Regions from separate parts of the Bacillus sp. KH172YL63 genome, predicted to be linked through region 2. Evidence: predicted binding sites of a transcription regulator. Region 2 holds the regulator's gene; the other holds the start of a gene.
The links. Region 2 encodes Rex, which represses fermentation and respiration genes when NADH is low (regulators of the CRP and FNR family bind a similar motif). Its sites were predicted from a motif close to TTGTGAAATATTTCACAA; they were not measured.
Positions count from the first base shown of each region.

Region 1: a site for Rex is predicted at 13,053-13,070, ahead of KH172YL63_RS06830 (cytochrome ubiquinol oxidase subunit I). Genes of this name have one in related genera too.

Region 1 is NZ_AP022842.1:1,356,443-1,371,737, forward strand. Features, by position in the region: gene KH172YL63_RS06765 (DUF3993 domain-containing protein) at 1-406, shown strand, start outside; gene KH172YL63_RS06770 (glutaredoxin family protein) at 460-693, opposite strand; gene KH172YL63_RS06775 (MBL fold metallo-hydrolase) at 690-1,646, opposite strand; gene KH172YL63_RS06780 (YkuJ family protein) at 1,799-2,044, shown strand; gene cbpB (cyclic-di-AMP-binding protein CbpB) at 2,181-2,621, shown strand; gene KH172YL63_RS06790 (MDR family MFS transporter) at 2,787-4,274, shown strand; gene KH172YL63_RS06795 (sulfite exporter TauE/SafE family protein) at 4,263-4,988, opposite strand; gene KH172YL63_RS06800 (transcriptional regulator CcpC) at 5,095-5,979, shown strand; gene dapD (2,3,4,5-tetrahydropyridine-2,6-dicarboxylate N-acetyltransferase) at 6,071-6,778, shown strand; gene KH172YL63_RS06810 (N-acetyldiaminopimelate deacetylase) at 6,889-8,007, shown strand; gene KH172YL63_RS06815 (mechanosensitive ion channel family protein) at 8,115-8,984, opposite strand; gene KH172YL63_RS06820 (ABC transporter ATP-binding protein) at 9,345-11,090, shown strand; gene KH172YL63_RS06825 (ABC transporter ATP-binding protein) at 11,110-12,933, shown strand; gene KH172YL63_RS06830 (cytochrome ubiquinol oxidase subunit I) at 13,188-14,534, shown strand; gene KH172YL63_RS06835 (cytochrome d ubiquinol oxidase subunit II) at 14,591-15,295, shown strand, end outside.
Region 2 is NZ_AP022842.1:259,628-274,922, reverse strand. Features, by position in the region: gene groL (chaperonin GroEL) at 1-348, opposite strand, end outside; gene groES (co-chaperone GroES) at 404-691, opposite strand; gene KH172YL63_RS01535 (CPBP family intramembrane glutamic endopeptidase) at 1,006-1,749, shown strand; gene KH172YL63_RS01530 (YdiK family protein) at 1,746-1,958, shown strand; gene tatC (twin-arginine translocase subunit TatC) at 1,968-2,741, opposite strand; gene KH172YL63_RS01520 (twin-arginine translocase TatA/TatE family subunit) at 2,757-2,927, opposite strand; gene KH172YL63_RS01515 (redox-sensing transcriptional repressor Rex) at 2,982-3,659, opposite strand; gene KH172YL63_RS01510 (ABC-F family ATP-binding cassette domain-containing protein) at 3,850-5,793, shown strand; gene tsaD (tRNA (adenosine(37)-N6)-threonylcarbamoyltransferase complex transferase subunit TsaD) at 6,225-7,241, opposite strand; gene rimI (ribosomal protein S18-alanine N-acetyltransferase) at 7,238-7,675, opposite strand; gene tsaB (tRNA (adenosine(37)-N6)-threonylcarbamoyltransferase complex dimerization subunit type 1 TsaB) at 7,699-8,394, opposite strand; gene tsaE (tRNA (adenosine(37)-N6)-threonylcarbamoyltransferase complex ATPase subunit type 1 TsaE) at 8,391-8,846, opposite strand; tRNA gene KH172YL63_RS01485 (tRNA-Asp) at 9,014-9,090, opposite strand; tRNA gene KH172YL63_RS01480 (tRNA-Met) at 9,170-9,243, opposite strand; rRNA gene rrf (5S ribosomal RNA) at 9,319-9,435, opposite strand; rRNA gene KH172YL63_RS01470 (23S ribosomal RNA) at 9,535-12,469, opposite strand; rRNA gene KH172YL63_RS01465 (16S ribosomal RNA) at 12,663-14,213, opposite strand; tRNA gene KH172YL63_RS01460 (tRNA-Gly) at 14,307-14,380, opposite strand; tRNA gene KH172YL63_RS01455 (tRNA-Pro) at 14,395-14,471, opposite strand; tRNA gene KH172YL63_RS01450 (tRNA-Arg) at 14,525-14,601, opposite strand; tRNA gene KH172YL63_RS01445 (tRNA-Leu) at 14,622-14,707, opposite strand; tRNA gene KH172YL63_RS01440 (tRNA-Leu) at 14,782-14,863, opposite strand; tRNA gene KH172YL63_RS01435 (tRNA-Lys) at 14,927-15,002, opposite strand; tRNA gene KH172YL63_RS01430 (tRNA-Gln) at 15,008-15,082, opposite strand; tRNA gene KH172YL63_RS01425 (tRNA-Asp) at 15,161-15,237, opposite strand.

The sequences.
Region 1 (15,295 bases), 1.1 Mb from region 2:
CAAGGAGGACAACCTCCTTTCTCTGGTAAGAGAAGCATCGATGTCCCAGATTTCCTTAAGTGAAGAGCCCCAGTCGAAAAAACAAATCCACAAGAAACTGTCTCATTATTTCACATCTGATTTAACAGATCACTTCATCCAAGAGAATGTATACGAGGTGGAGGGGGGATTCGTCACTTTTGGTTCGGATTTTGCCCCGTATTATGTGCCTTTTTTTCAATATGATGATACAACGAAGACCGGGTATAGCAAGGGTAAATGGTATGTTTGGGAAGAGAGGTCGGCTGAAGAGGGCCCGTATTCGACCCCTGGTGGCATAGAAGCGGTTGTGGTAACAGAGGAAGAGGGTTCCTGGAAAGTGTCAGAGATCATATACGAATTACCTGAAGACATTTTATCACCGTAATACATAAAACCGGCCGGATTCCAATGATAAGGGAATCCGGCCGGTTTTATGCGTTATAGGTTTAAAGCTTCTGATAGTGCTTCGAGGTTGAAGCCTGAAATGACCGTGTCATCCACCGTGATGGTAGGGGTAGAATAGGATTTCAATTGATTGATCAGGTGCTTTCTTGCTTTTTCATTTTCTGCTATGTTGATTTCCTTGTAGGGGATGGTATGTTCCTTCAAGAACATTTTGACTACCTCACAGGGTGGGCAATCAGGCTGTGTATACAGGGTGACTTCTTTCATGCTGTTGATTCTCCTTTCGGTTTCTTCATAAAATAATCGACAATCCCCATTGCAGATACTTGCATGTCCAGTATCAATAACTCTCGTACAGGGTGATCAGGGGCGACATCATGCCGGGTCATCCAGTTACTTGCATAATGAAACAGGGCAGAGGTGACATTTTTTACGTTTTCCTCAAACGGAAGAGAGGGGACAAAATGCTCCTTGCTGATTTCCATGAACCGCTCAAGATGCTCTTCCACTTCCGAAAGGGCATAAGTTACTTGATCTGTTTCACCGAAATGGCCGAAATATAACCGGTCCAGTCTGCATTCCTTGTACAATTGAATGGCGTGCCTCATCTGATCAGGATTGAATTGATTTGGTGAGGTGGAAGGGAAGTAAAACCTCTTCGGTCCCACGCGATATTGAATACCGGACGTATCACCCGTGAACATTCCGTTTGAGACAGAGTCTAAAATGCTGAAATGGTGATTAGCATGACCAGGGGTGTGGTAAAACGTCAATGTACAGGTTTCACTGAGGTCCAGGGACTCCCTGTCTTCCATCACCCTGATCCGTTCTTCAGGAATTGGGATGATCGGGTGGAAGAGTGCATCGAATTTATCCCCGTAAACCGCCTTGGCACCACTGATCAATCTGCTTGGGTCGACAAGGTGACGCCGTGCTTTCGGATGGACGATGACCGTGGCGTTTGGGCATTCTTGCAGGAAGAGACCCGCACCTCCTGCGTGGTCAAGATGGATGTGGGTTAAAATTATGTATTGAATATCTTCAAGATTAATGTTTAACTTAGAGAGACCTTTTTTTAGATGAGGTATAGATGGACTGGCTGATGTTTCGATAATCGTCAAGGATTTTTCCTTTATGATATAACTCCCGGTGCGTTCATGCATTGAAAGATCCATCAGGTCAACCAGGGATATGCGGGAATCTATCCGGTGAATGCTCATCGTATCAATCCTTTCGGGAAGAATATCGTTCTACCCTTTCATTATAAAGGAATTTTTGTGAAAAAAGGACAAAACATTAGAATTAACAGGATAGAATCTGGTACAATGCAAAAGCTAGAACCAAGATTAGATCAGGAAAGGAGAGACCGATTATGTCTCAGCTTCTTGGAATTATACAAAGATTAAAATCATTACAAGAACAAGGTGAACAAGGGGAAACTCAACAACGATTTTTCGAATATAACGGAAAGAAAATCTGTGAGGTAAAGTACTTGCCTAAACAGGATACTTTCGAAATCGAAGTCATGAATGAAAAAGGAAACAGTTTTCCTTTTGATAACATAGACATTACAGCCATTGAAATTTTCGAACTGCTTCAAGAGGCTCAACAAGATTGATCCATTTAAAAGGTAACCATTCGGTTATCTTTTTTAGTCTCCATTCAAACGTGAAAACATACAATTTTATTCCAGTATGTTAAAATGAATATGTTTGGATCACTTTATTTTTATTATGTAAAATGAGGGGTTATACATGATTTCATTGAGCAGCAAAGCGTTATTGGAAACGAATATTAAGGACTTTATCATTCCTTCTGAGAAGGTTGCACATGTTCAGGTAGGAAACTCCCTGGAGCATGCATTGCTATTACTCACTAAGAGTGGTTATTCTGCCATTCCTGTCCTTGACCCTGCGTTCCGTTTCAAAGGATTGATCAGTTCAAGCCTCATAACGGACTCTATTCTCGGTCTTGAACGTTTCGAGTTTGAAAAGCTTGAATCCATGAAGGTAGAAGAAGTCATGACGGCTGAAGTTCCTATCGTGTCTTTGGAGTCGGACTTTAAGAAGGCATTGGAACTATTGGTAGATCATCCTTTTCTGTGTGTCGTATCTGAAGATGGATACTTTGAAGGGATCATGACGAGACGGGTTGTCTTAAAGCAGCTTCAGCGGCAGCTTTTTAAAAAGGATTAGTCGATCCTGCTGCAGTTACATATGAAAAACATGAAGGATGGCATCAGCGTCATCCTCTTTCTTTTATCCTTTTTTACAGTGCTTTTTTCGTACTGGTCAGCAAACAGCTTCACCTATACATGTCGTAAACCACACACCATTCAACGTAAAGGCAGGGAAAAGAAAATGGAAAGTACGGGGAAGAACATACCGAAAATAACCAAAAAGCCGCTTGTATTAATTTCTGTGATGCTTGCCATGTTCATGGGGGCGATCGAGGCAACAATCGTTTCGACAGCGATGCCGGCAATTGTTGGGGATCTGGGTGGCTTTTCACTATACAGCTGGGTATTCTCTGCTTACTTATTGATGAATGCGATTACGGTATTGATATACGGTAAATTATCTGACTTATATGGAAGAAAACCAATCATCACGTTTGGCATCATGATGTTCCTGATCGGGTCTGTTGCCTGCGGCATGGCCCAATCGATGGAGCAGCTTATACTCTTTCGGTTTATACAGGGGTTTGGGGCAGGCGCGGTGTTGCCGATGGCCACGACGATCGTAGGCGACATTTATTCAAGGGAAGAGCGGGCAAAGATTCAAGGGTATCTTTCCAGTGTCTGGGGGATATCAGCCGTCAGCGGTCCGCTGGTCGGTGGTTTACTCGTTGAATATGCAAGCTGGCGATACGTATTTTGGGTCAATATTCCATTGGGGCTCCTGGCGATTGCCGGTCTGTGGCTGTATTTGCATGAAGAGATTGAGAAGAAGAAGCCTGAGATTGATGTTGGTGGTGCCGGGCTGCTGGTCGTATCACTCGCGTCCCTCCTGTTCCTCCTCGTCGAAGGAGGCCTGAGCTTTCAGTGGGTATCTTGGCAGGCGGCGTTACTCATCGGAATCTTCCTTATAGGCTCAACTGTGTTTATCATCCATGAGCGGCGCACTCCGCAGCCGATGATGCCGTTTGATCTGTGGAAAGTCAGATCGATTACTGTCGCCAATGTCGTGTCGTTGACCACCGGGGTCATTATCATCGGGATATCCAGTTTTCTCCCTGCATTTGTTCAAGGAGTCATGGAAAGGAGTGCTACCGTTGCAGGTTTTACATTGACCGCCATGTCGATCGGCTGGCCGATTTCTGCCACCATCGGGGGGAGACTGCTGTTGAAGATCGGCTACTTTAAAACTTCCCTGATAGGAGGTGTGGCGCTCATTACAGGCGGGGTTTTCTTCCTGCTGATGGACCCTTCCTCCGGTCCACTGTGGGCGGCTGTTGGCTCATTTTTTGTAGGGGTTGGAATGGGGCTCACCTCCACCTCCTTTATCGTCTCGATTCAATCCTCCGTGACCTGGGAGTCGAGGGGAATTGCGACTGCTACAAACATGTTCATGAGGAACCTGGGGACGACGATCGGTGCAGCATTGCTTGGAGGGATCCTTAACAGCAGGTTGAAGACATATTTTGAACATCACGGACAGGATTACTCCATTGATGATGTGAATATGCTGTTGAATCCAGCGGAAAGAAAATCTTTGGCCCAAGAGGAACTTCAACTTCTTCAAGGTGCATTGACAAGCTCCCTGGATTGGGTGTATGGGGCCGTATTTCTGTTTGCGGTGATCAGCTTCACTTTCATTTTATTTTTCCCTAAAGTGCTAGAAAAATAGTTGGATACCGAGCTGTATAATCAGAAGCAGTGTGAGTATGTGCAGAAGGATTCCAACTTGTTTCAAAGAGAGCTTTCCGGCAATCCTTACGGCAAGCTGGGCACCGATCAGTGCGCCTGAAGCAAATGGAAGAGCAATCATCCATTCAACATGGCCGTTTTGAAAATATATTGTAAACGCCCCGAGACAGCTCAGGAACGTTTGAAATCGGGTGAGCGCAACAGAAGTTAAATAGCTCCTGCCATGCAGTAAATGGGTGTACATGAGCATCGTGGCCTGGCCTGGGCCGAATAATCCGTCATACGTACTGATTCCATACAAATATCCGTAAATGCGGTAGCGTATTCTGCTGTCCCCTTTCGGTCTGATTCCTTTATAGACGCTTAAAAGAAGGGCGAATAGAAGGAAGAAGAAAGCCATCCATTCCAGGTGTCTGGCCGGAATCTGATCTGACAGGAGCGCCCCGGTGAGTCCACCGGCAACAGCGATGGGAAGAAGGGGCAAGCATTCCCTCAATGCTACTTTCCGTTCCTTCACTAAATACACAAAGCTTGTAAATGAACTGGTGATATTAGAAAATTTCGCGGTAGCAATCGCTGTATGGACAGGTATTCCGATCAGAAGCATGACGGGCATCCCGATGAGTCCGCCACTTCCTGCCAGCGTACCGATGAATGCCACAGTGAGTCCGGTCAATAACAATATGATTTCCATCCACTCACACCCTTTCCTTGTACCTTCAGTTTATGCGACTTCTATTAATAATGAAATTTAATATAATTTAACTTATAATATAAGAAAAACTTATGAAGGTGATGCTATGGCGTTTTCCGAATATCAATTACTTCATGTACTTGCACAGGAAATGAACATGAGAAAAGCAGCAGAAAGATTATTTGTTTCTCAACCTGCGCTGTCACAAAGACTGCAGACGATAGAGAAAGAATGGGGAACGAAACTGTTTCTCCGTTCCCAAAAAGGGTTGTCCCTCACTCCCGCCGGGGAACTTGTTGTGGGGCTTGCCGGTGAAATGCTTCAAAAAGAAGAAAGTGTGAAGGAAAGGATTCAGGCACTTGAATACGAGGTGCACGGGACATTGAAGATTGCCTGTGCGTCAATCGTTGGACAGAACTGGCTTCCGAAAGTGCTGAAACGATTTGTTGAAACGTATCCCCATGCCAAAATCTCATTAATGACTGGCTGGAGCAGTGAAATTCTTAAAGCGATTTATGAAGACGAAGTCCATATCGGGATCATCAGGGGGACACCTGATTGGAAAGGACCGAAGCATCATCTGTTTCAAGATACATTATACCTGGTGGACAGGGAAATCCAGTCGATTGAGGACGTGGTGAAGACCGATCGTCCGTTCATTCAATTCAAGAGTGATTCGAATTATTACCAGGAAATCCAGGACTGGTGGCACCGTCAATTCCAGACAACGCCGAAGCGCACGATCGTGGTCGACCAGATTGAGACATGCAAGCAGATGACGTTAAACGGAATCGGTTATGCCATACTTCCGGCCATCACGTTGGATGGAATGGAAGAAGATATTTATAAAATTCCTTTAATGGATGAACATGACTCCCTCATACATCGGGATACATGGTTACTCGGGTATGATTCCGCATTTCAGCTGAGACAGGTAACCGCATTTCTCGAAGTTGTAAACGAATTCATTCATGAAAACGCTCAAGATTGATACTTTTTGGTTGTCTTCCACCCTTTAATTTGATAAAGTAATTGCAGAAACGGATTATGAATTTTTATACATAGCGATGGAGGGAATACTGATGAAAATGATGGACGCGAATGAAATTATTTCTTTTATTCAAAATAGTACGAAATCTACACCTGTAAAGGTTTATGTGAAAGGTGATCTCGAAGGAATCGACTTCGGTTCATCTCAAACATTCCTTCAAGGAAATTCCGGAGTTGTGTTCGGGGAGTGGAGTGAGCTTTCTGCCATTCTTGAAAATAATAAAGAAGCGATCGAAGACTATGTAGTAGAGAATGATCGACGCAACTCTGCGATCCCGTTGCTTGACATGAAAGGAATCAAAGCCCGTATCGAGCCGGGTGCTGTTATCCGTGATCAAGTGGAAATCGGTGATAATGCAGTCATCATGATGGGTGCCATGATCAACATCGGGTCGGTTGTCGGAGAAGGTACGATGATCGATATGAATGTTGTACTTGGAGGACGTGCTACTGTAGGTAAGAATTGTCATATCGGTGCAGGTGCAGTCCTTGCAGGTGTCATTGAGCCGCCATCGGCGAAGCCGGTTGTCATTGAAGATGATGTTGTCATCGGTGCCAATGCAGTTGTGTTAGAGGGCGTTACAGTCGGAAAAGGTGCTGTTGTCGCAGCCGGTGCAATCGTTGTGGATGACGTTGCTCCTTATACTGTCGTTGCCGGTACGCCTGCTAAGAAATTAAAGGATATCGATGATAAGACGAAATCAAAGACGGAAATCAAACAAGAGTTACGTCAGCTTTAATAGCAGACTTACATGAAATAAGGATAACCATGGGAAAAGAACGGACGGTCGACGTCGGTTCTTTTCTTGTACACAGGTCCATTCTTACTGCCGATAAAAGGAGAATCACAATGACGATGATAGATTTCAAAGAGATCCGGAGAGATTTGCACCGGATTCCGGAGCTTGGCTTTCAAGAGATTAAAACACAGCAATATTTGTGCAATTATCTTTCAGGCCTTCCGGCAGAACGTATAGAAGTGAAAAAATGGAAAACAGGACTTTTCGTCAAGGTACATGGAACAGAGCCTAATAGAGTAATCGGATACAGGGCAGACATTGACGGCCTTCCGATCCAGGAAGATACCGGGCTTGAGTTTCCCTCGAATCATGAAGGACGTATGCATGCATGCGGACATGATTTTCATATGGCAATCGCACTTGGGGTACTGACCCACTTCGTTCATCACCCCATCAAAGATGACCTTCTCTTCATATTCCAGCCCGCGGAGGAAGGGCCGGGCGGGGCGAAGCCCATGCTTAAGAGTGACATTATGAAGGAATGGAAGCCCGATGTCATTTTCGCGCTGCATATTGCGCCTGAATATGAAGTAGGAACGGTTGCCGTCAAAGAAGGTCTCCTTTTTGCCAATACATCAGAATTGTTCATTGATTTTAAGGGGAAGGGCGGTCATGCGGCATATCCCCATCACACCAGGGATATGATCGTGACGGCTTCTTCATTTGTCACTCAAATGCAGTCTATCGTATCGAGGAATGTGGATCCCCTGGACAGTGCCGTCATCACGGTAGGTAAAATGGAGAGTGGGACGGTCCAGAATATCATTGCAGAAACAGCCAGGTTGGAAGGAACGATCCGCACCCTTTCGGCACAGTCGATGAAAAGCGTGAAAGAACGCCTGGAAGCATTAATCGAAGGGATGAAAATCAGCTACGATTGTGACATAGAAGTGGATTATGGAAGCATGTATCAACAGGTATACAATGACCCTGCCTTGACCAGTGATTTCATTTCATTCCTGCAGGATACGGACAGGAACGTGGTCATATGTAAAGAAGCTATGACAGGGGAAGATTTCGGCTATATGCTTGAAGAAATACCTGGCTTTATGTTTTGGCTTGGTGTTGATTCCCCGTATGGCCTCCATCATGCTAAGTTGAATCCGAAGGAGGAAGCGATCGACTTTGCCATCAGCCTCCTGTCTGATTATATCTCTGCATTGAAATAGCGACATGCATCACGGAAGGCTCTTCCCGATCCTTCCGTGATGTTTTTTTATTTCATATTTTCTCCCACAAAAAAAAGAAGGCATGGTCGCCTTCTTCTTCAGGGTCATTATACATTTTCTTTTTTCTCGATGTACACCTGATGAGGGAATGGGATTTCAATTCCATTCTGATCAAGTGCTTCTTTAAGGGCCTTGCGAAGCTTACGTTCCACGCCCCACTGTTCCATATTTTTCGTTCTGCACAGTACCCTTAATACGACATCGGAAGAGCCCAGTGTTTGAACGCCAAGTACATTCGGTCCTTCAACGATATTGTCGTCCTCTTGGGCAATACTGTCACACGCCTGCTGAAGAACAGCCATCGCTTTATCAATATCATCGTCATAAGAAATCCCGATATCGACAAGTGCTCTCATGTTTCCGCGGGAGTGATTGCTGATGCTGGTGATTTCTCTATTCGGTACATAATGAAGGGTGCCGTCGAATCCGCGAATGTGGGTCGTTCTTAAGCCGACCTCTTCTACAATCCCTGAGAAGCTTGCAGTAGTGACGTAATCGCCGACATCCACCTGCTTCTCAAGCAGAATGAAGAAGCCTGTGACTACATCGCTTACCAGTCCTTGAGCACCGAAACCTACAGCAAGTCCGACAATTCCGGCACCTGCCAGGATCGCAGTCACTTCAATTCCGAAAATTTGTAGAATCGTAACAAAGAACACAAAGATAAGGACATATCCTACGATATTCTTTGAAAGTCCCTGTAAGGTCTGTGCCCGGCCTTCAGAAACATCATTTCTCTGCTTATACTTGTCGAAGATTCTTTCAATTACCCTGTTCGCTGTTGCTTTTACAATAACGAAAGCGATCCAAATCGCTAGTATCTGTAGTGCACCAATCCCAATCGTAACCAATAGACCGCCCCAATTAAAGTTGGAAAGCCGATCCGTTAATGAAGCAAGATTCAGTATGTAATTCAAACAAAATCATCCTTTCCTTAGAATAATGACCCTACTAGTATACACAATACCCCGTAGGTTATGTCAAAGGGATATGTGCAAGATGTAGAATTTTCTTTCGAATGGAGGATGAAATTTCTTATATAAGGAAAAAAGACAAATCATGACAGTGAATGGTAAGTAGTGAATCAAACGAATGTGTGAAAGAAGATCGGTCAAATGGCCGATCTTCTTTTTAGGAAATATTACTATACTAAACTGAAACAGCAGAAGTATTCAAAAAAAGGGAAAAATTCAAAAAAAAGGGTAGATAAATATTTCGAAAGCCGATATATTTAGTAGTACGTTGATTTTAATGGACGGAGTGAAAGGGGAGAAAATATGGATACATTTACTAAATTGAAAGCCTTTTATTGGCCGTATAAAAGGCATTTTATCATTTCGATGATCTTCTTGATTTTTGTAACGGCTATAACCGTTGTCTATCCGATGATATTGCAAGTAACAATCGATGACGTCATTTTGCAAGGGAAGTATGACTGGATCCCGTACTTGGCCTTCGGCTTCATCGGCATCATGGCAGTGAAAGGCGTGGCCACATTCATTCAACAATACAATGGTGACCTGTTTGGCATCACCTCTGTCTACCGTCTGCGAAACGAATTGTATGAAAAGCTGCAGTTCCTTCCATTCAGTTATTATGATAATGCGAAAACAGGAGACCTGATGTCGAGGCTGACAGCGGATGTGGAAGCTTTCCGCTTTTTCCTGTCCTTTGGTTTTTCTGAACTTCTTCGCTTTTTCATGCTCGTGACGGTCAGCTTTGGGGTTATGTTTTACTATTCGCCTTCTTTGACGTTCGTCACGCTCATTTCTTTACCCTTCCTGGCAGTTGTCGTGTACAAATTCGATAAAGCTGTGCACCCGGCCTTCCGCGGAATCAGGAAGTCGTTTGGAAAACTCAATACAAATGTCCAGGAGAATATTTCCGGCATCAATACGGTGAAATCGCTTTCCAGGGAAGGTTTCCAAATTGAAAAATTCAACCGGTCCAACGGGGACTATAAAGATAAGTACCTGCACACTTCCGATGTGTGGGCAAAGTATTTCCCTCTGATGGAGTTTCTCGGGAATGTGAGTGTCGTCACCCTGCTTGCGTACGGAGGATACCTCGTCATGAATGACAATCTACAGCCCGGTGAACTGGTCGCCTTCTACAGCCTGGTCTGGTATATTATCTGGCCGATCATGAACCTTGGCTTTACGATCAATCTCTTTTCACAATCTAAGGCATCAGGGGAACGCTTATTAGAAATCCTGGAAGTGGATGAAGAGATCAACGACCGTGAAGATGTGCTTCATGCTGAGCGGCTGAAGGGGAAAGTCGAATTCAGGCATGTCAGCTTGAACTATACGGTCCATGACGAAGCGGCCCTGGAAGATATCTCGTTTGAAGTTGAGCCTGGGAAGGTCATAGGCCTGATTGGCGGAACCGGTTCCGGTAAAACGAGTATCACCCAGCTGATTACACGCTTTTACGAACCGGAGGAGGGAGAGATCCTGATAGACGGCAGGGACTTGAAAGACTACTCCTTAAAGTCACTCCGTCGAAATATTGGATTTGTTCTCCAGGAAACATTTTTATTTTCGTCGACAATCAAAGCCAATATTGCATACGGCCGGCCTGACGCATCGATGGAAGAAATCGTTGAAGCGGCCAAACGGGCACAGGCACATGAGTTTATCTCAGATTTACCTGACGGTTATGAAACACGACTCGGGGAGAGGGGGCTCGGACTATCAGGGGGCCAGAAACAGCGGATAGCGATTGCCCGGGCCATCTGTACAGACCCGTCGATCCTGATCCTTGATGATGCGACGAGTGCCGTCGATATGGAAACTGAATTCAGGATCCAACAAGACTTGAAAGAAGTCATGGCTGACCGGACAACGTTCATCATCGCCCACCGGATTTCCTCCCTGAAGCATGCAGACGAAATCATCGTGTTAGAAAACGGGAAAGTCGCGGAGCGGGGCGTTCATGAATTCCTGCTGAAAAATAACGGACCGTATCAGCGGATTTATGATATTCAATATAAAGATCAGAAAAATATCGTCCGAACATAAGGAAGGCAGGTGAAAGCATATGAGCAAAAAAACCAAAGTGAATAAAAGTGTTTTAAACAGGTTTCATTATTCTACAGATCAAGTGATCGACAAGCCGTTCAACTGGGAACAGCTATACAGGTTATTATCTTATTTAAAGCCTTATTCCAAAAGACTGCTACCATTGTCCATCATAACGGTTCTGATCACGACCGCCGTCCGATTGATCGTCCCGATCTTAATCGGGGTCTATACCCTGGATAAAGCGATCAGACAGAAGGATCAAACTTTGCTCTTTACACTGGTCGGGATCATCGCCGGCCTTTATCTCTTGAATTACGGGGCGAATGTGTTAAGAATCAGGTGGATGAATCAACTCGGTCAAGGAGTCATTTATGACTTGCGGAAGCATCTGTTCAGCCACGTTCAGTGGCTCTCACACCGCTTCTTTGATCAAAGGTCAGCAGGTTCCATCCTCGTCAGGATCATGAATGACATTAACTCCCTGCAGGAACTCTTTACAAATGGAGTCATCAATCTGTTGATGGATATCATTCTCCTGATTGGCATCATTGTGATCCTCTTTACGTTGAGTCCTGAATTGACGCTTGCAGTCATGGTCATCCTCCCGATCATGTTCTTTATCTCGACAAGTTTGCGGAAGAATATTCGGAGGTCGTGGCAAATGGTGCGCCTGAAGCAATCAAAGCTGAACTCTCACTTGAATGAAAGTATTCAAGGGATCCGGGTCACCCAGTCGTTCACCCAGGAGAAAGAAAATATGGCGTTTTTTGACGGAGTGAACACCGAGAACTTCGACAGCTGGAGAACAGCAACGAAGAAAAATGCCATGTTCCGCCCGATGGTAGAACTGACCAATGCCATCGGGACAGCCGTCCTCATCTGGTACGGTGCCCACCTTATACAGGGCGGCTCACTTGAGCTCGGTGAATTTGTTTCCTTTGCTTTCTATCTGGGGATGTTCTGGGAGCCGATATCGAGACTCGGCCAAGTGTACAATCAGCTTTTGATTGGAATGGCTTCATCGGAGCGCATCTTTGAATTCCTTGATGAACAGCCGATTGTGAACGAAAAAGCGGATGCAGTGAACTTGAAAGACATCAAGGGGCACATTCACTTTGAACAGGTGGAATTCTCTTATGATGATAAACGAAAAGCGCTGCAAAATATCTCACTTGAAATGAAAGCGGGTCAGACCGTCGCATTGGTAGGCCATACAGGCTCCGGCAAGACGACGATTGCCAACCTCATCAGCCGTTTTTATGATCCCACCGGAGGCGTCGTGAGAATTGACGGAGTCAATCTGAGGGATACAGCCGTCTCGAGCCTCAGAAGCCAAATCAGCATCGTGCTGCAGGATACATTCATCTTCTCTGGCACCATCATGGATAATATCCGGTTCGGACGCCCCGGTGCATCAGACGAAGATGTCATGAAGGCGGCAGAAGCGATCGGTGCCCATGAATTCATTCAAAAGCTGTCCAACGGCTATGATACTGAAGTGGAAGAGCGTGGGAATGTCCTGTCAGTCGGTGAAAGGCAGTTATTATCTTTTGCCCGTGCACTCCTCGCAAATCCCCGCATCATCATTCTGGATGAAGCGACGGCGTCCATCGACACAGAAACGGAAGTGAAGATTCAAAGCGCCCTGAAGAAACTGCTGAGCGGGCGTACAGCGATCATCATCGCCCATCGCCTATCGACCATCAGGGAGTCTGATAACATTTTTGTACTGGAAAATGGAAGAATCAAAGAATCTGGAAATCATGGAGAGCTGATGGAGAAGCAGGGAGATTATTATGAGCTGGTGAAATCACAGTTTAAGATGCTAGAAGCGATGTAGAGGATTAAGAGCCCCAAGTTAGTTAGGGGGCTCTTTTTTTGTTTGGAGCAGCTGTTATAGAGAAGTAGGGTGAGAAACCTTTATAAAAAACCTTTCATTACACTACCAGTCAAAAAACATTGTGAAAATCGTCACAAAATATTCATGTTCAACACTTCACAAACTAGAGTGCAGGTTTTATAATGGTCAATAAGTGATAAACAAGAGGTAAGAATGACTTTATGAAAATGTATCCATGAGTGGGGGAATATAGAATGGAATTAGATAGTGTGATTTTGAGTCGGATGCTCACATCGACGACTCTTGCCTTTCATATTATATTTGCGACGATCGGGGTAGGGGTGCCGATCATGATTTCAATAGCAGAGTTCATGGGGATCAAGCGGAACGACGCCCATTACTTGCTGCTCGCTAGAAGATGGGCGAGGGGCTTTACGATTACAGTCGCCGTGGGTGTCGTGACGGGTACGGCGATCGGACTGCAGCTTTCCATGTTATGGCCGTCATTCATGCAGGTAGCAGGACAGGTGATTGCCCTGCCGCTGTTCATGGAAACCTTTGCGTTTTTCTTTGAAGCGATCTTTTTAGGCATTTACCTGTATACGTGGGACAGGTTTAAGAATAAGTGGATTCACTGGCTCCTGACGATTCCCGTGATGATCGGATCTTCAGCTTCGGCACTGTTCATCACGATGGTGAATGCTTTCATGAATACGCCCCAAGGATTTGAGCTCGAGGCAGGAAAAGCGATTAACATCGACCCGATTGCAGCGATGTTAAACCCTGCCACACCGACGAAAGTCTTCCACGTATTAACGACAGCGTACCTGACATCGGCACTTGTTTTGGCAGCCATCACCGCATTTGCGATTCTTCGTAAAAAAGGCGGGGAATACCATAAGAAAGCATTGCGGTTATCCATGGTTTCTGCGTTGATCTTTGCCCTTGCAACCGCATTTGCAGGTGACCTGTCAGCGAAGTTCCTAGCTGAATATCAGCCTGAAAAGCTTGCAGCAGCCGAGTGGCATTTTGAAACCGAAGAGAGAGCTGATTTGATCGTATTTGGAACGCTTGATGAGAACAATGAAGTCCATCATGAAATCAGGTTACCTGGATTTCTGAGTTTCCTGGCAGGAAGTTCATTTGATACAGAGGTAACCGGTTTGAATGAATTTCCTGAAGACGAACGACCGCCACTATGGGTCCACTACATGTTTGATCTGATGGTTTCCATCGGTTTTTACAGTATATTCATTGCAGGGACGTTCATCCTCTTCTGGAAATGGAAAAAGCGAAATGAATGGAATACACCATTATTATGGGGGATCGTCGCGAGCGGTCCGCTGGCGATGCTTGCCATCGAGTTCGGTTGGATTTATGCAGAAGTCGGCAGGCAGCCATGGATCCTGCGAGGATATATGAAAGTGGCAGATGCAGCGACAAAGGCCGATGGCGTCGGTTTGACGTTTGCATTATTTGTCGGGCTTTATATCCTTCTTGGTATTCTGTGCGTTGTTGTATTGATTAAAATGTTCAAGAACAAGCCTGCAGAGGCAGAGCTTGAACAACGTTTTCCCGACATAAACAGTAAAACAGATTGATTGTATCCCTAACAGAGGGAATGGAAGATGCAGGTTGTAAAGAGGGAGGAATGGGTATGAGCTTAGAGGTTCTGGGCATTACCGTGTTGTGGATATTTCTATATGGCTATCTGATCGTCGCTTCGATTGATTTCGGAGCGGGGTTCTTCGCCTTTTATGGAAGAATGAAAGGAAAGGAGCATACGCTGAATGTGTTGATCAGCCGATATCTGTCACCCGTTTGGGAAGTGACCAATGTGTTTTTTGTGTTTTTCTTTGTGGGTTTGGTAGGTTTCTTTCCTGATACTGCTTATTATTATGGGACCGCATTATTGCTGCCGGGGAGTATCGCGATCATCCTGCTTGCGATCAGGGGGAGTTTTTATGCTTTCGGTAATTACGGTTCCAAGGATAATATTGTCTATTTGTTTTTATACGGTGCGACAGGGTTATTGATCCCGGCGTCACTATCGACCGCATTGACAATCTCCGAGGGAGGATTCCTCGAGGAGCAAGGGGATAGAGTGGTCTTCCTTGCGAAGGAACTGTTTACCAGTCCTTATTCATGGAGCGTTGTGGCCTTGTCGATCGTCTCGGTGCTATTCATCAGTGCTACCTTCTTGACGTATTATGCCAATCGGGCCGGAGATTTGGATTCAAGGGAAATTCTAAGACGGTTTTCATTGTTCTGGAGTCCTCCGACGATTCTTGCGAGCTTAGTCGTTTTTGTCTCTTTAAGGGAACATAATCCTGAACATTTCACAAGTGCCCTTGACATTTGG
Region 2 (15,295 bases):
ACGGACGCCGACAGGGTTCGCACCAGCTGTTACGTTTTTAAGACCTTCACGGATCATCGCTTGCGCTAGGACCGTTGCAGTCGTTGTACCGTCACCGGCAATTTCGTTTGTTTTGCTTGCTACTTCAGCAACCAGCTTTGCACCCATGTTTTCGAATGCATCTTCTAGTTCGATTTCTTTTGCGATTGTCACACCGTCATTTGTGATAAGCGGTGAACCGAATTTCTTCTCAAGTACCACGTTACGTCCTTTTGGTCCAAGAGTTACTTTTACTGCATTTGCTAATTGATCGACACCGCGAAGCATGGAACGACGTGCTTCTTCGCTGAATTTAATATCTTTAGCCATTGATAAAGTCCTCCTCTTATTTAAATAATGTATGATTTTTTATACGGAAATTTAATTATTCGCCAACTACAGCCAGAATATCGCTATCGCGAAGGATCAGGTATTCTGTGCCTTGGTATTTCACTTCTGTACCAGCGTATTTAGAGAAAATGATCCGATCGCCGACAGCTACCTCAAGAGCAACGCGCTCACCGTTGTCAAGAATGCGACCAGTACCTACAGCCAACACTTTACCTTCTTGTGGCTTTTCCTTTGCGGAATCCGGTAGCACAATACCGCTTGCTGTTTTTTCTTCTGACTCAACTAGCTCGATAACGACGCGATCACCTAGTGGTTTTAACAAGTGAAACAACCTCCTTGAAATATGTAAATATTTTTATTAGCACTCGCACTCTGTGAGTGCTAACACAATTATTATATTAATTAATTCGTTTTCATTTTGCAAGAGTCCTGCTTAAAATTTTTTTCGTCATTTTTCTCTTTTTTTCACACCCTCCTATCCTATGCCTGCTTCCCTGCGTTTATTCTTCAGGCATCGGGAAGAATAAACCCCTCAGATTTGAACAGTTCCCCTTTTCTTAGTAGAATTGTACAAGAGTAAGTTCAAGACGAAGCATAGTTGTCGCTCATCATACAGGTGCTAAAGGAGATCAAGCGTTGAAAAAACATTTTGGATATATTTTAATTACCTATATTGTTATGCAGCTTTCAAGCATCATCGGCATCCCCTTGCTGCTTAAGATCGGCATCGATGTGCTCGGCCAGCCGGAAGAAGCCGTCAAGAGTGCCGCGCCTGGATACTGGCTTGTCATCAGTTTCACACTGACGCTTCTCGTCGTGTGGGGGATCCTTAGGAAAAGTGAAACAAGTACCCGCCTTGAGCGGAGCGCCCCGCTGGGTGCTGCCCGTTCCACCGTGTGGGCGGTTCTTGGTATCTTCATGGCATTCCTTGCTCAATCGATCGCGATCCAGGTCGAGTATGCACTCGGGATTCAGATGGGATCTGAAAACACCCAGATGATCATCGCCATCATTGAAAAGGTGCCATTATCCATGCTTGTCGCTGCGATCATCGGTCCCATATTAGAAGAGATCGTTTTCAGGAAGATCATTTTTGGCGTCCTATATGAGAAGATGCACTTCTTCTTTGCGGCACTCATCAGCTCGGTCATTTTCGCTCTTGCCCATTTTGAGCCTGAGCATGTGATCCTGTATTCTGCGATGGGCTTCACCTTCGCATTCCTATATGTGAAGACGAAGCGGATCCTCGTACCGATCTTTGCCCACGTCACGATGAATACAACGGTCGTTCTCATGCAGTCCATTTATAAGGATGATATTGAGAAACTGATGAACGAAGCTGAAAAAATACAAGGATTCATTGGAGGATTATTTCTATGAGGAGATCACCATTATTCTCTGGAGTGATCTATCTCCTTCTCGGTGTGCTCTTCACATACTTCGCTGTACAAAACGTACAGAATGATGAAGGTTGGGGATTTTTCACATACATGCTCATCTTCCTGGCAACCCTGGACTTTGGTTCCGGCCTGCGGATGATCATGCTGCATGTTAAGATTAAAAAGCAGATAAACAAAAAAAAGGATTGATCACTGAGATCAATCCTTTTTTATATCTTCGAATCGTTCCATTTCCAGCTTTTGCTCAGCTTCCAACACCTTTTTGTACCCGATCTTGGATATCCATATACTGATTTCATATAGAAGCAGTAAAGGAACCGTCACCATTAAGTGGGAGACGATATCTGGCGGTGTGATGAAGGCCGCAACGACCAGCAGAACGAAGTAAGCCACCTTCCTCATCTGCCCCAGCAGCATCGGCGTCACGATCCCCAAACGAGTGAGGAATAACATGATGACCGGCAGCTGAAACAGGAAACCGAACGGGATGGTAATCTGAAACAAGAAATGAAAGTATTCATTAATTCCAATCACTTGCTGGATATTCAGGTTGGTCGATAACCCCATCATGAACTTCACAACGTATGGAAACAAAATAAAATATGAAAATGACAAACCACCGAGGAACAGCAAAAGGGAAATCGGTATGTAACTGAGTGTCACCTTCCGCTCTCTCTCATATAAGCCTGGACTTACAAATGACCACACCTGGAATAGTATGACGGGTGATGTCAAGATGATCGCAATGAACATGATCATTTCCATATAGATTTTGAGAGGGTCAGTGATCCGAAAGGCGTTCATCGTCAACTCTTTCGCTTCATCGGCGTGTTGCAAATATCGAATCAGCGGCTCTGCGAGAAAGAAACTCACGATGACCGCTAACAAGAAGAAAACGACTACAAACATGAGCCGTTTCTGCAATTCTCCTATATGTTCATAGACTGTCATGTCTCTTTGGCTTTGACTCATGGCGTTCATCCTACCCTACTTAGCTTTTTTGCTGTTATCGTCCTCATCATCTGCTAAGCCCTTTGTTGCATTTTTGAATTCCCGTAAAGTATTACCGGCAGCCTTCCCAAGTTCCGGCAATTTCTTCGGTCCGAAAATTAATAGGGCAACGACTGTTATAAGTACGATACTACCTGCACCTAACATAATGAGACACCTCCTCTTTATTCATTCTATCATAACGTAAATTTGAAAGATTTACTATTCAGTTATCATTCCATCTTGTGACATTTCAGTGTCATCTTCTGAATAGTGTTTCAAGAAGTAAACAAGAGACTGAAGCTCCACCGCCAGGTCGATATGATGGACCCTGATATGGTCCGGTACCGTCAACCTCGCAGGAGTGAAATTTAGGATCCCCTTGATATTCGAAGACACCAACCGGTCTGTGATATTTTGAGCAGAAGACGCCGGAACCGTCAGGATTGCCACTTCAATATCATGCCCAACAAGCTTCTCTTCTAAATCATCAAGGTGAAAGACCGGTACATCCCCGATCTGGGTCCCGACCTTTTCTTCATCCACTTCAAACGCCATCTCGATCTTCGTATTATTATTCTTGATGAAGTTATAATGAAGAAACGCTGTACCGAGATTCCCCACACCGATCAATACCACTTTCGTCAGGGCATCCTGATCAAGCGTTTTTCGGAAGAAGGACAGAAGGTAATTGACGTTATAGCCGTATCCTTTCTTTCCAAGGGCACCGAAATACGAGAAGTCCCTCCGGATCGTGGCAGAATCCACCTTCACCGCTTCACTCAATTCCTTCGAGGAAACCCGTTGCTTTCCGGACGAGTACAGATTTTTAATAAAACGATAGTAAAGCGGAAGCCGCTTGGCCGTTGCCTGTGGAATTTTCGTTGTATCCTGATTCATAATGTATTCCCCCACATCTATTCAAAACCTCTGATACCGCTTCCAAAATAATAAGCGTACAGAATTTATACATTCCATTACCCATCATACACTATATTTTATCCTAAGTGTATGAAGATTAACAGTCGAGTTATTGCCGTTCACCTTTCAAATACGGTACACTAGCACTATGAAATAGAGGTGAAACGTCATGATTCTACTACAAGTGAATCAACTATCAAAAAACTTTGGTGCAGATAATATCCTATCAAATATTAAGCTTGAAATACAGACAAGAGATCGGGTTGCCCTCGTCGGACGGAACGGTGCAGGAAAGTCGACCCTTCTGAAAATCATTGCAGGCCACCTCTCTTACGATTCGGGAGAAATCACGAAACCTAAAGGGGTGACGATCGGTTACCTTGCACAAAATACCGGCCTGGAATCAGATCTTTCAATTTGGGCAGAGATGCTGACCGTTTTCGAAGAGCTGCAGAAGCAGGAGAAACAGCTGAGACATCTTGAGAAACAGATGGCCGACCCTTCCGTTTACGAGCAGGAAGACATCTATCAGCGGGTGTTGAAGGAATATGACGAGCTTCAGGTCCGCTTCAAGGACTCGGGCGGCTACCAGTATGAAGCCGATATCCGCTCGGTGCTCCACGGATTGAACTTCGCCGATTTCGATTATGATACAAAGATCTCCACATTGAGCGGTGGACAGAAGACCCGTCTCGCCCTCGGTAAGCTTCTATTGACGAAGCCGGATATCCTCATCCTCGATGAGCCGACGAACCATCTGGATATCGAAACCCTATCGTGGCTTGAAACCTATCTTCAAAGCTACGAAGGCGCCGTCCTGATCGTTTCCCACGATCGCTACTTCCTGGACAGCGTCGTCAATCAGGTATATGAAATCTCCCGGAACCGGAGTAAGAAATACCACGGGAACTACAGCAAATACTTGGAACAGAAAGCAGAAGACTATGAAAAGGACCTGAAGATGTTCGAACGGCAGCAGCAGGAAGTCGCGAAACTCGAAGACTTCATCCAGCGGAATATCGCCCGTGCCTCCACGACCAAGATGGCACAAAGCCGCCGGAAGAAGCTCGAACGGATGGACATGATGGACAGGCCGCTCGGCGACGAGAAGTCTGCAAACTTCGCCTTCCAAATCGACCGCCAAAGCGGGAACGACGTCCTTCACGTGCAGGACCTCACCATCGGTTACCACGATGAACAGATTTCATCCCACATCGACTTCTCTGTGAAAAAGGGTGACAGCATCGCCCTCGTCGGCCCGAACGGAATCGGTAAATCGACTTTGTTGAAGACGCTGGTGAATAAACTCAAACCGCTTGGCGGGGAATTTAAATTCGGTTCCAACGTATCCATCAGTTACTATGACCAGGAACAGGCTGAACTGTCTTCCAACAAGACCGTATTGAATGAACTATGGGACGAATACCCGATGAAAATGGAAAAAGAGATCCGCACCGTGCTCGGTAACTTCCTTTTCTCCGGTGAAGACGTCCTGAAACCTGTCTCCACATTGAGCGGAGGGGAAAAGGCCCGCCTTGCCCTGTCCAAGCTCATGATGGAACGGGGAAATGTCCTCATCCTTGATGAGCCGACGAACCACCTGGACCTGGACAGCAAAGAAGTATTGGAAAACGCCCTGATCGATTATCCGGGAACGATCCTCTTCGTTTCCCATGACCGGTACTTCATCAATCGCATCGCAACGAAAGTGGTCGAACTGTCCAAAATGGGCTCAACCTCTTATCTTGGCGATTATGACTACTATCTTGAAAAACTGCAGCAGCAGGAAGAGCTTGAGGCACTCGAACGCAGCGAGCAAGGGGTACAGACCAGCCAGTCAGTGACGACACAAAAGCAATCGCATAAGATCGATAAAGAAGCGAAGAAGCTCGAACGTCAACGAAGACGACGGGTGGAAGAAATCGAAGGCCAGATGGAAACACTTGAAACAGACATTCAGGAAAAAGAAGAGCTCCTCTGTGACCCGGAGATATTCCAAGACCATGAAAAGGTCCAGGAATTGAACGACTCCCTCACCAAAGCGAAAGAAGAGCTTGATGAATTATTGGAAGAATGGACGGAACTTGAAGAACTTTTACAAGAAGAACAATAATCCACAGGACTGGGGATAACGATCACTCCAGTCCTTTCTTATTCCACATTGTTATCCACATTCAAAATCCTGATAAAACGTTATTCACACAGTTTTTCCACATAATCCACAACGAAACATGTATTTATCCACAGAAATCATCCTCATTCCCAATCAAAAATATAAAGATTTTTCACATCATGTACACATCTTTCAATAAGTTGTGCACATTTTATCCACAGACTGTTGATAAAAACATATGTTCGCACCGATCAATTGACCTCTCCCCTTGTTATTCACAGCCTATCAACATGTAAGCTTTTTCATTTGGAGGGTATTCCGGAATTAATGTAAAGATTGATGAAAATAGGGACCTGTTTTAAACAGCGATGTATACAACATAACAGTCAATAAAAAAAGCTTAAACGCTCTTCACGTTTAAGCTTCTTTCACTAGAAATTTTCGATATCAAGTCCTGGATTTGCGTTCATATCCATGTTTCCACGTTTTCCTTGTTCATAAAGGACCGTACCGGCAGCGGCAATCATCGCAGCATTATCGGTACATAAGGACAATGGCGGGATGATCAATGCTGCGTCGACATCATGAAACGCTTCCTGCAAAGCAGCCCGCAGTCCTTTATTCGCCGCAACGCCCCCAGCTAATAATACTTGTTCCACACCATATTCCTTCACTGCCTTGACCGTTTTCGTCACCAACACATCGATCACACTGGCCTGGAAGCTCGCAGCCAGATCCTGTGGATGGATGGTCTGTCCCTTTTGCTTCGCATTGTGGAGAGTGTTAATAACTGCTGACTTCAAGCCGCTGAAGCTGAAATCATAAGACCCCTCTTCTAGCCATGCCCGGGGCAGATCAATGACAGGCTCACCTTCGTGTGCAAGACGGTCGATATGCGGTCCACCCGGATAAGGCAGGTTCAATGTTCTGGCCACTTTATCATAGGCTTCTCCGGCAGCATCGTCCCGGGTTTCCCCGATGACTTGAAACGAGCCGTGCTCCTTCATGAGGACCAGCTCGGTGTGACCACCTGATACGACCAATGAGAGAAGTGGGAACTTCATTTCTTCCACTAACCGGTTGGCGTATATATGTCCGGCAATGTGATGGACGCCGACGAGTGGCTTGTTATGGGCAAATGCCAGTGCCTTTGCAGCATTGACGCCGATCAACAGCGCCCCGACCAGCCCGGGACCTTCCGTCACGGCCACACAATCGATTTCCTCCATCGTCATCCCGGCCTGCTCAAGTGCTTCCTCGAGCACAAAGGTCACCTGTTCCACATGGTGACGGGACGCTATTTCCGGCACGACCCCACCAAAGCGTTTATGACTTTCGATTTGAGAAGAAACGATATTCGTCACTATCTCGGTTCCGTTCTTTATAATAGCGACAGCCGTTTCATCACAGCTTGTCTCTATTCCCAACACAAATGTATCTTTTTTCATAAATTCACCCACATTACTAAAGCATCTTCTTGGTTATCCGAATAATAACGCTTTCTGATTCCACCATCCTGAAATCCCAGTTTGCGATACAAATGCTGGGCTGCACCATTTGTGACCCTGACTTCCAACGTCATCGTACGAGCCCCACACTCACCTGCAACATCCATAAGCTTTCTCATGAGCGCCTCACCCACTCCCCGTCCCCGGTAATCCGGCAGGACAGCGACATTTGTGATATGACCCTCATCCACAACAAGCCAGACGCCACAGTAGCCGACGACCCGTTCATCTTCCTCTGCAACAAGATATGTGGATAAGTGATTCTGCTCGATTTCATTCAAGAATGCGTCCCGGCTCCAAGGGATGCTAAAAGATTGATTTTCAATTGCCATCACAGCATCTAAATCGTCAACTGTCATAAATCGTATGTCCATCGCGTAACAATCCTTCATTTCCTTTAGGATTTTCTTTGGGATTCAAGCCATTTTACTTCTGCTTCTGCCATCCGGATATAATTCGGAAGAACGTCGTGTGCAGACATCTCTTCCATCTGGCTCCCGATATAGGCAAGCTCGGAAGGCCGGGGATTATGACTGACAAACGGGGCAAGCTTAGCTTGGTCTCCCATTACTTCTTTAATCACAGACTCGTGGATGCTTACATCATTACCCACAAATAATATATCTTTATCGTAATCCTTTAACTTCCTCACCCAGTCTTCCAGCAGGATATTCCGATCCTCTTCAACGCATGCCAGTCGATCCCCCTGGTACTCATACAGTCCCGTATAGACCTGTCCACGTCTCGCATCGAACAATGGAACGATATAGCCTGGAAAGTATCGGCCCGACGAAGCGAGCGTCGCAAGACTGGACACGGGGATGAGCGGGATGTTCAGTGACCATGCAAGCGTCTTTGCCAGTGTCACACCAATCCGCACACCGGTGTAGGAGCCTGGGCCGTTGGCTACGACGATCTTCGTCAGTTCTGTCGCCTTGATCTCACAATCCTTCAGCAGCTGCTCAATCGCAGGCATCGCCCGTACAGAATGGTTCTTCTTCATATAGGTAATATACTCGCCAATCACCTTATCCTCTCCGACAAGGGCCACCCCTAAAGGATAATTGGAAGTATCGATGGATAAAATCGTCATGCCACAATCTCCTTACACAATTCGCTATATCTCTCTCCCACAGGCTTCAACACGATGCGTCTCGTTGAATCCCCTTCACGGTAAATCGATATGCTTAATAACTCTTCCGGTAACTGATCTTGAATCAAGTGAGCCCACTCAACAACGGTCACACCTTCACCTTCAAAATACTCATCAAATCCCAGATCTTCAAAGGAATCATCCAACCGGTACACATCCATATGGTATAGAGGCAAACGCCCCCGGTATTCTTTAATAATCGTGAAAGTCGGGCTGTTGACAGTCCTCGTCACGCCTAGACCTTTCGCCAAACCCTTGGTAAACGTCGTCTTTCCTGCCCCAAGGTCACCTTTTAACGTCAACACCGCCCCAGGCTTCAGGAGTGATCCCAATCGCTCTGCAAACACACCTGTCTCATCTGGACTCTCGGTTATGATTTCAAACTGATTCATGTTTATCTCCTCAATCGTCTTGTAGGTATAAAAAACCCTTAGGATCGTTTGTTACCCTAAGGGAGAATGTATATATGTAGTTTACCCCTTTTCGGGTATGTGAGTAAAGGATATGATAAATAGACAATAAAAAAAACGAAACAACGTTTCGTTTGAATAAACAAATCTGGCGGTCCGGACGGGACTCGAACCCGCGACCTCCTGCGTGACAGGCAGGCATTCTAACCAACTGAACTACCGGACCAGAGTTTTTTTGCTCTAGCAAAAATAACTATCCATGCGTGACTCATTTAGGATTAGGATATCCTGAGTCAAAAATGGTATTGCGGGGACAGGATTTGAACCTGCGACCTTCGGGTTATGAGCCCGACGAGCTACCGAACTGCTCCACCCCGCGTCGATATAAGTATCACACTCTCCATACTACTATATGTTGAAGTATAAAGATAGTGACTTCATAAAAAAATATTTCGCCTGGCGACGTCCTACTCTCACAGGGGGAGATCCCCCAACTACCATCGGCGCTGAAGAGCTTAACTTCCGTGTTCGGCATGGGAACGGGTGTGACCTCTTCGCCATAATCACCAGACGAATATTAAATTGAAGGTTTGTTCCTTCAAAACTAGATAAAGAATTGATGTCAAGAAAGCCGAATATCAGCCGATTGTTCATATAAATATGACTCTTTGTGGTTAAGTCCTCGATCGATTAGTATCAGTCAACTCCACATGTCGCCATGCTTCCATCTCTGACCTATCTACCTAGTCATCTTCTAGGGATCTTACTCACTTACGTGATGGGAAATCTCATCTCGAGGGGGCTTCATGCTTAGATGCTTTCAGCACTTATCCCTTCCGCACATAGCTACCCAGCGATGCCTTTGGCAAGACAACTGGTACACCAGCGGTGCGTCCATCCCGGTCCTCTCGTACTAAGGACAGCTCCTCTCAAATTTCCTGCGCCCACGACGGATAGGGACCGAACTGTCTCACGACGTTCTGAACCCAGCTCGCGTACCGCTTTAATGGGCGAACAGCCCAACCCTTGGGACCGACTACAGCCCCAGGATGCGATGAGCCGACATCGAGGTGCCAAACCTCCCCGTCGATGTGGACTCTTGGGGGAGATAAGCCTGTTATCCCCGGGGTAGCTTTTATCCGTTGAGCGATGGCCCTTCCATGCGGAACCACCGGATCACTAAGCCCGACTTTCGTCCCTGCTCGACTTGTAGGTCTCGCAGTCAAGCTCCCTTGTGCCTTTACACTCTGCGAATGATTTCCAACCATTCTGAGGGGAACCTTTGGGCGCCTCCGTTACTCTTTAGGAGGCGACCGCCCCAGTCAAACTGCTCCACCTGACACTGTCTCCCACCCCGATAAGGGGCGCGGGTTAGAATTTCAATACAGCCAGGGTAGTATCCCACCGATGCCTCCACCGAAGCTGGCGCTCCGGTTTCCAAGGCTCCTACCTATCCTGTACAAGCTGTACCAAAATTCAATATCAGGCTACAGTAAAGCTCCACGGGGTCTTTCCGTCCTGTCGCGGGTAACCTGCATCTTCACAGGTACTATAATTTCACCGAGTCTCTCGTTGAGACAGTGCCCAGATCGTTACGCCTTTCGTGCGGGTCGGAACTTACCCGACAAGGAATTTCGCTACCTTAGGACCGTTATAGTTACGGCCGCCGTTTACTGGGGCTTCGATTCGCACCTTCGCTTGCGCTAAGCACTCCTCTTAACCTTCCAGCACCGGGCAGGCGTCAGCCCCTATACTTCGCCTTACGGCTTCGCAGAGACCTGTGTTTTTGCTAAACAGTCGCCTGGGCCTATTCACTGCGGCTCTCTCGGGCTTGCACCCTACCAGAGCACCCCTTCTCCCGAAGTTACGGGGTCATTTTGCCGAGTTCCTTAACGAGAGTTCTCTCGCTCACCTTAGGATTCTCTCCTCGCCTACCTGTGTCGGTTTGCGGTACAGGCACCTTTTTCCCTCGCTAGAGGCTTTTCTTGGCAGTGTGGAATCAGGAACTTCGCTACTATAATTCGCTCGCTATCACAGCTCAGCCTTCACGATGACGGGATTTGCCTCATCATCAGCCTAACTGCTTAGACGCACATATCCAGCAGTGCGCTTACCCTATCCTCCTGCGTCCCCCCATTGCTCAAACGGAAAAGAGGTGGTACAGGAATATCAACCTGTTGTCCATCGTCTACGCCTATCGGCCTCGACTTAGGTCCTGACTAACCCTGAGCGGACGAGCCTTCCTCAGGAAACCTTAGGCATTCGGTGGATGGGATTCTCACCCATCTTTCGCTACTCATACCGGCATTCTCACTTCTAAGCACTCCACCAGTCCTTACGGTCTAGCTTCGCAGTCCTTAGAACGCTCTCCTACCACTGACACCTAAAGGTGTCAATCCACAGCTTCGGTGATACGTTTAGCCCCGGTACATTTTCGGCGCAGAGTCACTCGACCAGTGAGCTATTACGCACTCTTTAAATGGTGGCTGCTTCTAAGCCAACATCCTGGTTGTCTAAGCAACTCCACATCCTTTTCCACTTAACGTATACTTTGGGACCTTAGCTGGTGGTCTGGGCTGTTTCCCTTTCGACTACGGATCTTATCACTCGCAGTCTGACTCCCATGGATAAGTCTTTGGCATTCGGAGTTTGTCTGAATTCGGTAACCCGATGAGGGCCCCTAGTCCAAACAGTGCTCTACCTCCAAGACTCTTACACATGAGGCTAGCCCTAAAGCTATTTCGGAGAGAACCAGCTATCTCCAAGTTCGATTGGAATTTCTCCGCTACCCTCATCCCCGCACTTTTCAACGTGCGTGGGTTCGGACCTCCATTCAGTGTTACCTGAACTTCATCCTGGACATGGGTAGATCACCTGGTTTCGGGTCTACGACCACATACTAAAATTCGCCCTATTCAGACTCGCTTTCGCTGCGGCTCCGTCTTATCAACTTAACCTTGCATGGGATCGTAACTCGCCGGTTCATTCTACAAAAGGCACGCCATCACCCGTTAACGGGCTCTGACTACTTGTAGGCACACGGTTTCAGGTTCTATTTCACTCCCCCTTCCGGGGTGCTTTTCACCTTTCCCTCACGGTACTGGTTCACTATCGGTCACTAGGTAGTATTTAGCCTTGGGAGATGGTCCTCCCAGATTCCGACGGAATTTCACGTGTTCCGCCGTACTCAGGATCCACTCAAGAGAGAATGAAGTTTCAACTACAGGGTTGTTACCTTCTTTGACGAGCCTTTCCAGACTTCTTCGTCTACTTCATTCCTTTGTAACTCCGTATAGAGTGTCCTACAACCCCAAGAGGCAAGCCTCTTGGTTTGGGCTACATCCCGTTTCGCTCGCCGCTACTCAGGGAATCGCAATTGCTTTCTCTTCCTCCAGGTACTTAGATGTTTCAGTTCCCTGGGTCTGCCTTCCATACTCTATGTATTCAAATATGGATATTGTTCCATTACGAACAATGGGTTCCCCCATTCGGAAATCTCTGGATCAAAGCTCACTTACAGCTCCCCAAAGCATATCGGTGTTAGTCCCGTCCTTCGTCGGCTCCTAGTGCCAAGGCATCCACCGTGCGCCCTTCATAACTTAACCGAATTGGTTGTTACATAAGGTTTAAAACCTAAAATGGCGATACTCGGTAATTTTCTTGACTATCAATTTATCTTTATCTAGTTTTCAAAGAACAAATTTCTGTCTCAGAAGAGACAAAAAGTTTTGATGATAATTAAACCATCAAAACTGAACAAAACTTCGACTGTCAAACGTTTTAGTAAATCTTCCTTAGAAAGGAGGTGATCCAGCCGCACCTTCCGATACGGCTACCTTGTTACGACTTCACCCCAATCATCTGTCCCACCTTAGGCGGCTGGCTCCAAAGGTTACCTCACCGACTTCGGGTGTTACAAACTCTCGTGGTGTGACGGGCGGTGTGTACAAGGCCCGGAACGTATTCACCGCGGCATGCTGATCCGCGATTACTAGCGATTCCAGCTTCATGCAGGCGAGTTGCAGCCTGCAATCCGAACTGAGAACGGTTTTATGGGATTGGCTAAACCTCGCGGTCTTGCAGCCCTTTGTACCGTCCATTGTAGCACGTGTGTAGCCCAGGTCATAAGGGGGCATGATGATTTGACGTCATCCCCACCTTCCTCCGGTTTGTCACCGGCAGTCATCCTAGAGTGCCCAACTGAATGCTGGCAACTAAGATCAAGGGTTGCGCTCGTTGCGGGACTTAACCCAACATCTCACGACACGAGCTGACGACAACCATGCACCACCTGTCACTCTGTCCCCCGAAGGGGAAAGCCCTATCTCTAGGGTTGTCAGAGGATGTCAAGACCTGGTAAGGTTCTTCGCGTTGCTTCGAATTAAACCACATGCTCCACCGCTTGTGCGGGCCCCCGTCAATTCCTTTGAGTTTCAGTCTTGCGACCGTACTCCCCAGGCGGAGTGCTTAATGCGTTAGCTGCAGCACTAAGGGGCGGAAACCCCTAACACTTAGCACTCATCGTTTACGGCGTGGACTACCAGGGTATCTAATCCTGTTTGCTCCCCACGCTTTCGCGCCTCAGTGTCAGTTACAGACCAGAAAGTCGCCTTCGCCACTGGTGTTCCTCCAAATATCTACGCATTTCACCGCTACACTTGGAATTCCACTTTCCTCTTCTGCACTCAAGTTCCCCAGTTTCCAATGACCCTCCACGGTTGAGCCGTGGGCTTTCACATCAGACTTAAGGAACCACCTGCGCGCGCTTTACGCCCAATAATTCCGGACAACGCTTGCCACCTACGTATTACCGCGGCTGCTGGCACGTAGTTAGCCGTGGCTTTCTGGTTAGGTACCGTCAAGGTGCCGCCCTATTTGAACGGCACTTGTTCTTCCCTAACAACAGAGCTTTACGATCCGAAAACCTTCATCACTCACGCGGCGTTGCTCCGTCAGACTTTCGTCCATTGCGGAAGATTCCCTACTGCTGCCTCCCGTAGGAGTCTGGGCCGTGTCTCAGTCCCAGTGTGGCCGATCACCCTCTCAGGTCGGCTACGCATCGTCGCCTTGGTGAGCCGTTACCTCACCAACTAGCTAATGCGCCGCGGGTCCATCTGTAAGTGGTAGCTAAAAGCCACCTTTCAACATCCCCCTCATGCGAGGGAATGAATTATCCGGTATTAGCCCCGGTTTCCCGGAGTTATCCCGATCTTACAGGCAGGTTACCCACGTGTTACTCACCCGTCCGCCGCTGATATCAGGGAGCAAGCTCCCATCAATCCGCTCGACTTGCATGTATTAGGCACGCCGCCAGCGTTCGTCCTGAGCCAGGATCAAACTCTCCGATAAAAGTTTGAATAGCTCTTTAAAATAAATCTAGAATTAACGTTGACGTATTGTCTTGTTTTGTTCAGTTTTCAAGGTTCAATTAAAGGTAATGTTTGGAGCGGGTGAAGGGAATCGAACCCTCATCATCAGCTTGGAAGGCTGAGGTTTTACCACTAAACTACACCCGCATATAAGATTGTGATGGTCGGGAAGACAGGATTCGAACCTGCGACCCCTTGGTCCCAAACCAAGTGCTCTACCAAGCTGAGCTACTTCCCGTCAGAAAAGCATATGTATGATCTTGCGTGTAACACTCGCTAGTAGAAACAAGATGGCGCGCCCGAGAGGAGTCGAACCCCTAACCTTTTGATCCGTAGTCAAACGCTCTATCCAATTGAGCTACGGGCGCAATATTCCTTTGAAACTTTTTGGTGCGGCCGAGAGGACTTGAACCTCCACGGGGTCGCCCCCACTAGGCCCTCAACCTAGCGCGTCTGCCATTCCGCCACGACCGCGTTTTAAAGCGACAAACAATATTATATCGAGGATAACGTTTTATGTCAATAACTTTTTAAATCTTTTTTAAAAGTGCGGGTGAAGGGACTTGAACCCCCACGCCTTGCGGCGCCAGATCCTAAGTCTGGTGCGTCTGCCAATTCCGCCACACCCGCATGATCTGTGTTTCCTCCGTCAAAGCGGAGATGATATGAATTGATTTTGTTGAACAAAATCAATGGTGAGCCATGAAGGACTCGAACCTTCGACCCTCTGATTAAAAGTCAGATGCTCTACCAACTGAGCTAATGGCTCGTAAATGGCTGGGCTAGCTGGATTCGAACCAACGCATGTCGCAGTCAAAGTGCGATGCCTTACCGCTTGGCTATAGCCCAATGAGTTGTCAAAAAGTGACGAGGTTTATATAATAGCATGTCCGACTCTTATAAGTCAATCACTTTTTTAAAAAAATCTGGCGGTCCGGACGGGACTCGAACCCGCGACCTCCTGCGTGACAGGCAGGCATTCTAACCAACTGAACTACCGGACCAGAAATGATCTTTGATGTAAACACGTACTCCGGTCATGCCTCTGTCTTAACAACAATG